Regions from separate parts of the Halomonas sp. HAL1 genome, predicted to be linked through region 2. Evidence: predicted binding sites of a transcription regulator. Region 2 holds the regulator's gene; the other holds the start of a gene.

Region 1 (4,424 bases), 350 kb from region 2:
GCAAATGACCGCACAAGAAGCGCAGTGGCTTAACCAAATTATTGCGACCGAAGAGCTGCAGGTGCTCTTTCAGCCCATTGTGGATGCCAACCAGCAGGCGATTTATGGCTACGAAGCACTGATTCGTGGCCCCAAAACGTCACCGCTGCACTCGCCGTTACGGCTGTTTGATGTGGCCACCCAGGCAGGGCAGCTAGTGGAGTTAGATTTACTCTGCCGACGCTTGGCGATTCAACGCTTTGCCGAACTTGAACTGCCCGGCCTGCTCTTTCTTAACGTCATGCCGTTAACCATCGTTGAGCGTGATTTTCGCGAAGGCTTAACGTTGGGCTTCATTCGCGAGAGCGGCCTGCCTCCAGAGCGAGTAGTGATTGAGCTCACCGAACATGTGCCGATTCATGACTATGAGTTAATGCGCCAAGCGGTGGATCATTACCGTGACATGGGCTTTCAGGTGGCGCTGGATGACTTGGGGGCAGGGCACTCAAGCCTGCGCCACTGGTCAGAGCTGCGGCCTGATTTCGTCAAGCTTGATCGGCACTTTATCTCAGGGATTGATCAGGAGCCTGCGAAGCGCGAATTTCTTCGCTCGATTCTTGATGTGGCGCGCAGCTTGGATTGCCAGCTAATAGCCGAAGGCGTGGAGACTGCGGCGGAGCATCTCTGCTTGTGGGAACTCGACCGTGGTCTTGCGCTACTGCAAGGCTTCTATTTTGCGCGGCCAAGCCCGCAGCCGCCTTTACAGCTCAACATGCTGCTGCCCGCGACAACTCAGTTAAAAAGCCCTGCTGGCCGCACTGCGCGCTCTATTTTGCGCACGATTGAGGCCATCACCACTGACTGTGCAGTGCCAATCATCTCCGAGCGGTTTCGCCGCCAACCCAGCTTGCGCTGTGTGGCCGTATTGGAGGACGGTAAGCCCGTGGCAGTGGTGCGTCGCAATGCTTTTTTAACCCTGTTCACCAACCCTTATAGCCATGCGCTGTATGCCAAGCGCTGCGTATTGGACGTGGCCGATGTACGCATGCTGGTGGCTGAAGCAGATACCCCGCTTGAGGTGTTGAGCCAGCAACTGACCGATAGCCATGATATTGAGCAGGAAGACTTTGTGATCACCAATGATGAAGGTGATTACGTGGGCATGGGTAATATCGTTGACCTTTTGCGTGAAATCACCGCGATTCAGGTGCGCCAAGCACGCCATGCCAATCCGCTGACCGGCTTGCCGGGCAATATCCTGATTAACGAAACGCTGGTCGCTTATTTAGCCGCCGAGCAGGGCTTTGCGGCCGCTTATGTCGATTTGGATAATTTTAAGGCGTTTAACGATGCTTACGGCTATGCCCGGGGCGACCAGGTGATTATTTCGCTATCGCGGCTGCTGCAGGCCCAGGTGGAAAGCGCGGGTGGTTTTATCGGCCATATTGGCGGTGATGATTTTATGATGTTGCTACCGCCCAGCCATTGGGAAAGTGTTTGCGGCCAAATCCTGCGCTCATTTGAAGTGATGGCCCCCGGTTTCTATGAAGAAGCGGACCGGCTGAAAGGCGGGATTCAGATTGAAAACCGACAAAATAGCGTGACGTTTTTCCCCTTTGTCAGCGTGTCGATTGCAGTAAAACCTGTTACCGATACAGCTACTTGCAGAGCGCTGGATATTGCCGCTGAGCTGTCTGAACTGAAGCATCAAGCCAAAAAAATTCCTGGTAACAGCCTGTTTGTTGAGCGTCGCGGTAGCTGCGTTAGCCAGTAAAGCGTCAATGTCATGTTACGTTAGCAAAATCGTCACCAAGCGGTCATATAAATGCCCCGCCGTTGTCATCTGAAGTGGTCAGGATTGTGGCTATCTTTTAACAACACTTTAGGTGCCCCATGCAGATCTCCTCACTTGCCCATGCGCTTCCCCGCACATTGATCAGCGCCGCCGTTGCCAGCGCTTTCGCGTTGGTCGCGGTGAATGCCTCAGCGGATCTTTCATCGCGTTATGTCGATAACGATGGCGATATGATCGCTGATGCGCCTAGCGATGAGTCACAGTGGGCCGATCCCGATACGCTCGTGTTTGCCTACACGCCAGTGGAAGACCCAGCGGTTTACGCCGACGTATGGTCTGACTTCCTGGAGCACCTAAGCGAAGCAACCGGCAAAGAAGTTCAGTTCTTCCCCGTGCAGTCCAACGCCGCCCAGCAGGAAGCGCTGCGCGCTGGCCGCTTGCACGTCGCCGGTTTTAACACCGGTGGTGTACCGGTCGCGGTCAACTGCGGTGGTTTCCGTCCGTTTGCCATGATGGCGGCAGACGATGGCAGCTTTGGCTATGAAATGGAGATCATCACCTATCCTGGCAGCGGCATTGAGTCCGTTGAGGATCTAGAGGGTCGCCAACTGGCCTTTACGTCTGAGACCTCTAACTCCGGTTTCCGCGCGCCCTCTGCACTGCTGCGCTCCGAGTACGGTATGGAAGCGGGCGAAGATTTTGAAACTGCCTTTTCTGGCTCCCACGACAACTCTATCTTAGGTGTGGTGAACGAAGACTACGACGCCGCTGCCATCGCCAACTCAGTGGCACGCCGCATGCTGGCACGTGATGTTGTGACAGAGGGCGATTACGAAGTGATCTACACCTCCGATACCTTCCCCACCACCGCTTACGGGCTGGCGAATAACCTGAACCCGGAACTTGCCGAGAAAATTCAGGATGCGTTCTTCAGCTACGACTGGGAAGGCACTGCCCTTGAATCCGAATTCGCCAACTCCGGTGAAGCGCAGTTTATTCCGATTACCTATCAGGAAAACTGGTCGGTTATTCGCACCATTGCTGATGCTAACGGTGTGACTTACGACTGCGACTGATCGATTGGGTAGACGGTACTGCTCGGCCAGGAAGGCTAACCTTTCTGGCCGTTTCGCTATATATACGAGGTGGGAAAAATGTTAACACTTAGCGGCGTAGGCAAGCGCTACCCCACCGGGGATCGGGCGCTAACGGACATTGAGCTCACGCTACCCAACGGCCAGGTGATGGCGCTGATTGGGCCGTCAGGCGCGGGCAAAAGCACCCTGATTCGCTGTGTAAACCGGTTAGTTGAACCTACTCAGGGCAGCATTCGCCTGGAAGACACCGAGCTGACCAAGCTCTCAGGTCATAAGCTTCGCCAAGCACGACGCTCAATGGGAATGATTTTCCAGGAGTATGCCCTGGTAGACCGGCTCACCGTGATGGAGAACGTGCTCTCCGGCCAGCTCGGCTATGTTGGTTTTTGGCGCAGTTTTTTGCGTCGCTATCCCCAGGAGGCGGTGGTCGAAGCCTTTCGACTACTTGAACGGGTCGGGCTTACTCACGCTATCGATAAGCGCGCCGATGCGCTTTCCGGCGGCCAGCGTCAGCGTGTCGGTATCGCCCGGGCGCTGCTGCAGAGCCCCAAGCTCCTGCTAGTTGACGAACCTACCGCCAGCCTCGACCCGAAAACCTCGCGCCAAATCATGCGCCTGATTCGCGAGCTGTGTGCTGAGCGTGATTTGGCGGCGATCATCAATATTCACGATGTCGCGTTGGCTCAGCAGTTTGCTGACCGAATTGTCGGCCTGCGGGCTGGTAAAATTGTCTTTGACGGCCTGCCTAGTGAGCTCACCAGTGAGATGCTCACGACCATTTATGGCGAAGAGGATTGGGATACAACTCCTGAACCGATGGACGGCGACACGTCTGACGATACTTCAGAAGCGGCTTCTTATCAGCGCGGCCTGCCGCCGATGGCAGCAGGGAGTGCTCAATGAACGAACGGGCAGAGACGCAGCTAACACAAGAGCAGGCGCGCCAACAGGCGGCCCAGCGGGGGCAGTGGCGGCGCCTGCCAATGGTTGAGAACCCGCGCTTGCGTTGGGGGCTGGTGATTGGCGCGATGATCTATTTGGTGTTGGCGCTCGCCTCGGTAGAAGTCAACTGGGCGCGGGTAGCGGAAGGCGCGGGGCGGGCGGTTAACTTCTTGGGCGCCTTTATGCAGCCCGATTTTGTTAGCCGTCAGAGCGATATTGTGGCGGGCCTGATGGAAAGTTTGACCATGACGCTCACCTCGACGGTTTTGGGCGTTTTGCTGGCGATTCCCGTGGGCTTAGGGGCCGCGCGCAATATTTCACCGCTACCGATCTACTTTGTGTGTCGCGCGATTATTGCCGTTTCGCGCACCTTTCAAGAGATCATCATCGCGATTCTGTTTGTGGTCATGTTCGGCTTTGGGCCGCTGGCGGGAATGATCACGCTGGCCTTTGCGACGATTGGCTTTATGGCCAAGCTGTTGGCGGAAGATATTGAAGACCTGGATTGGCGTCAGGTGGAAGCCGTGCGGGCAACCGGCGCAAGCTGGTGGCAAACCATGAACCATGCGGTTCAGCCGCAGGTTATGCCGCGTTTGATCGGGCTTTCGGTT
Region 2 (4,424 bases):
AGCAGGCGGGGCAGTAGCGTAGCTTCAGGCGCTATGACACTGACGTGATGACCTCCGGCGTGCAGGTCATTAGCAAATTCACAGCCGACCAGCCCGGCGCCAACAATCGCCACCCTTGCTGAGCCTTGGCCTAACGCCTGATGAAAGCGTCGGTAGTCGTCTAGGTCATTAATGGTGAAGCAGCGTGGGGCTACGCTGGGGTCGATGCTGAACGGCATCCTGGGGGCAGCGCCGGTGGCTAATACCAGTGTTTCGTAGCTTAGTTTTGAAGAGCTTAGTTTTTCATAGTTGGGCGCTTGTCCAGCGTCGAGAAGCAGTGTCCGGTTATCCACATCCAGTGCCGCCACGGGGGTGTGGGTAATGATGCGGGCGTTTAACTCATCGCCCAGCTCGGCAGCGTTTCGCTGGGCCAGTTTGTTGGGCGCTAGGCCTTTAGCGAAGCCGGTGGAGAGTAACGGTTTGCTGTAATCGTCACCGCTGTCAGCACTAATCAACGTGATTGACCGCTGGTCACCGAGACGGCGCAGTGCCCGGGCTAAGCCAATCCCGGCCATTCCCGTGCCAATAATGACCAGCGCAGCGTGGGATGAAGAGAGCTCTGGTTGTGAGGTGGGCATGCAGACACCAAAAAAGTCGCTGAAACAAAAGCCTGTTAGTGCTGCATGTTACACTAGCCGACCCGTTTATTGCCCTGGAGAACTTGGTGACGCCTGCAGCTTTTCGGCAAACTCCTCACTTTTCGCGCTGGCGGCCCGTTGATGCGGCGCGACCTGCCATGAGTACTTCCTGGTGGCAGTGGGTTGCCTCAACCGACTCATTAACCGCCCGCTTAATAGCCGCAGGAGGTGAAAAGCAGTTTCGCGTTCGACTGCTACGCCAGGGCGTAGGCTGGCCGCGAGCGGATGAGGCACGGGCGTTGGGCATTGCTCCCAAACGCTATGCATGGCTGCGTGAAGTCGCGCTGTGCTTGGATGAAACGCCGTGGGTGGTGGCGCGCTCCGTCGCCCCGCTTACTCAGTTAAAGGGCCAGCGTTTGGAAGGGTTAGGTGAGCGCTCGCTAGGCAGTTGGTTATTTCGTCAGCCAGGTTTAATTCGCGGGCCGCTTGAGGCCACTACCCAATCCTCCTTATTTGCTCGTATGAACGGTATCGAAAGTGACTGTACCTGGGGCCGACGTTCAGTGTTTTATCACGGCGGTAATCACGGTGGGCTGTCGTTATTGGTGCAGGAGTATTTTTTGCGTGCGATGGCGGATGACCTTGATCTGCCATCGCGCTAGGCTAGCGCCTGCATCTTATTTTTCGTGAGGTAAGCATGGATCGTTCACTGTTGCGGCCGAAGGGATGGGCTCGCGTGGCAGATTTTATACAGCTGATGCGTTTGGATCGACCCATTGGCACTTGGCTGTTGATGTGGCCGACGCTTTGGGCGCTGTGGATTGCCGCTGAAGGGGTACCCGGCCGTGATGTGCTGCTGATTTTTGTGGCCGGTGTTTACGTCATGCGCGCGGCTGGCTGCGTGGTGAACGATTATGCAGATCGCCATTTCGATGGCCATGTGAAACGCACTAAGCATCGCCCGCTCGCCACAGGTCGAATCAGCGAAACCGAGGCTCAATTGCTGTTTATTGGTTTGGTGGCCGCAGCGTTTATTCTGGTGCTACTGACTAATTGGTTTACGGTGCTGCTCTCGCTGGGCGGGGTATTTCTGGCAGTTATTTACCCGTTCATGAAGCGTTATACCCATTTTCCCCAGGTGGTGCTGGGGGCGGCATTCTCATGGGCAATTCCAATGGCCTTTGGCGCCGTGCTGGGCCATGTGCCGTTGGAAGCATGGCTGCTTTTCTGTGCAAACGTGCTATGGACGGTGGCATACGACACGCAATACGCCATGGTCGATCGCGACGATGATTTAAAAATTGGCATTAAATCGACAGCCGTGCTGTTTGGCGACGCGGATCGCCTGATAATCGGCCTACTCCAGGTAGCCACCCTGGGGTTGCTGGCATGGGTAGGCTGGCGGGTCGGGTTAGGTGGGTTCTTTTGGCTAGGGCTCGCTGCAATGGCGGCAACTTTCCTGCATCAGCAGCGCTTAATTCGTTATCAGGAGCGGGATCCCTGTTTCCAGGCGTTTCTGAATAATCACTGGTCGGGGCTGCTGATTTTTACTGGTATTGCGCTAAGTTGGTGGCCTGCGGCGGGTCAGTAACTGCCATTGTCATGTAACTGTCATCAAGTCATGGTGTTATCGTCACTGACATGTCATTGAACTGTTTTTCTTTGAACTGGCTTTTTTGCACACCGTGAGGCTCTGGTATGACCGCCAAAACCGTTCTGATTGTCGATGATGAATCGTCGATTCGCGAGATGATCGCGGTAGCGCTGGAAATGGCTGACTACCGTGTGCTCGAAGCAGATAACGCCCAGGATGCTCATGCCATGGTGGTTGACCACCAACCTGATTTATTGCTGCTTGACTGGATGATGCCTGGCACCAGCGGTATTGAGCTGGCTAGGCGTTTGAAGCGCGAAGAAGCTACCGCCGAGATCCCGATTATTATGCTGACCGCTAAAGGCGAAGAGGATAATAAGATCCAAGGGCTTGAAGCCGGTGCCGATGATTACATCACCAAGCCTTTTTCTCCACGCGAATTGGTGGCACGGCTGAAAGCGGTGCTGCGTCGTGCGACACCGCGTGGCGTTGAGGACCCGATTGAGATTAATGGCCTGTTGCTTGATCCGGTAAGCCACCGGGTAAGCGCTCACGGTAAAGCGTTGGAAATGGGTCCGACCGAGTATCGTCTGCTGCAGTTTTTTATGACCCATCAAGAGCGCGCTTACACACGTAGCCAACTGCTTGACCAAGTATGGGGTGGTAATGTGTATGTCGAAGAGCGTACGGTCGATGTGCATATTCGACGCTTACGAAAAGCGCTGGGCGATGTGCATCAAAACCTGATTCAAACGGTTCGGGGTACCGGATACCGTTTCTCTGCACGGGTGTAAATGTGCGCCTATGGAGCCGTGAACTGTGGCGTCTAGCGTGGCTGGCCACACTGGGTACTTGTTTAGGCTGGTTATTGGGCTCAGCAGGGCTAGGGCTTGCGGCAGGGCTTGCAGTATGTCTGTTTTATCACTTGCGGCAGCTACGCGAACTTTATTTATGGCTAACCCTACATCCTCACGATGAGCCGCCTGCCGCTCACGGTATGTGGGGTGAATTGTTTGATCGTTTATACCGCTATCAGAAAAGCCAGCGTATAACGCAAAGTCGGCTGCGTGCTACCTTGGCCCGTATTCAAGAGTCGTCTGAAGCGATGCGTGACAGTGTGGTCATGCTCGACCGCCACGGTGATCTAGAGTGGTGGAACAGCGCTGCAACGAACATGCTAGGGCTACAAACTGCCCATGATCGTGGTCAGCACATTACCAACCTACTGCGCGAGCCAAGTTTCATCCGCTACTTCAATGCGCGGGAGTATGGCGAGCCGCTAACGCTGACATCGCCGATTGACGAGCGTCGAATCCTGCAGTATCAAATTACCCTGTACGGTGACGATGAACGGCTGGTAATGGCCCGGGATATCACGCGCTTGCATCGCCTGGAACAGATGCGGCGCGACTTTGTTGCCAACGTCTCTCACGAGCTGCGCACGCCGCTAACCGTCCTTTCCGGCTATCTGGAAACCTACAGCGATATTGCTGACCAGTTGCCTCCGCGTTTGGGCAAAAGCATCAACCAGATGCAGGAACAGACGCAGCGAATGCAAAACCTGGTCAATGATCTATTGCTGCTCTCTCGGTTAGAAATCGACCAGGGGGGGAAAGATCACCATCCGCTGTCGCTAGGGCCTTTGCTACAAAGCATCTGTGATGATGCGCTGGCGCTGTCGAATCAGCGTCATACCATTACTGTCGCGCTTGAAAGCGATGCACGCCTGCTGGGTAGTGAACAGGAGATTCGTAGCGCCATCTCTAACCTCGCCTTCAATGCCGTTCGCTATACGCCAGCAGGTAGCCACATCACCTTACGCTGGAAAGCTAGCGCGACTGGCGGCGGCTGTATTGATGTGGAAGACAATGGTGAAGGCATCGATCCCGTCCATATTCCCCGACTAACCGAACGTTTTTACCGTGTCGATAAAGGCCGTAGCACCGCAACTGGCGGCACGGGCTTAGGCTTGGCGATCGTTAAGCACGTACTATTACGCCACGATGCGCAATTACAGATTGAATCCCACCCGGGTAAAGGGGCGCTTTTTCGCTGCTCATTTCCCGCTTCACGTCTTGTATAGGGCTCCGTAAGCGACCTCTCGCACCATACCTGTAAAGGTGTGTAATATTGGCATGTAAGGTTGGTAAGAGTTTACTCATGTGCCATTTTTACACAGCTTTTAAGCTTGGTATTTCTATTTTAACAGAACG

The links. Region 2 encodes PhoB, which activates phosphate uptake and scavenging genes when phosphate is short. Its sites were predicted from a motif close to TGTCATANNNNTGTCANA; they were not measured.
Region 1: the regulator PhoB is predicted to act here: its motif matches at 1,784-1,801, upstream of phnD (phosphate/phosphite/phosphonate ABC transporter substrate-binding protein).

Annotation. Positions count from the first base shown of each region.
Region 1 covers NZ_CP130610.1:249,945-254,368, forward strand. Annotated here, with positions in the region: gene Q3Y66_RS01185 (bifunctional diguanylate cyclase/phosphodiesterase) at 5-1,753, shown strand; gene phnD (phosphate/phosphite/phosphonate ABC transporter substrate-binding protein) at 1,873-2,850, shown strand; gene phnC (phosphonate ABC transporter ATP-binding protein) at 2,929-3,774, shown strand; gene phnE (phosphonate ABC transporter, permease protein PhnE) at 3,771-4,424, shown strand, end outside.
Region 2 covers NZ_CP130610.1:4,147,273-4,151,696, reverse strand. Annotated here, with positions in the region: gene Q3Y66_RS19310 (NAD(P)/FAD-dependent oxidoreductase) at 1-617, opposite strand, end outside; gene Q3Y66_RS19305 (chorismate lyase) at 656-1,279, shown strand; gene ubiA (4-hydroxybenzoate octaprenyltransferase) at 1,315-2,208, shown strand; gene phoB (phosphate regulon transcriptional regulator PhoB) at 2,316-3,005, shown strand; gene phoR (phosphate regulon sensor histidine kinase PhoR) at 3,008-4,294, shown strand.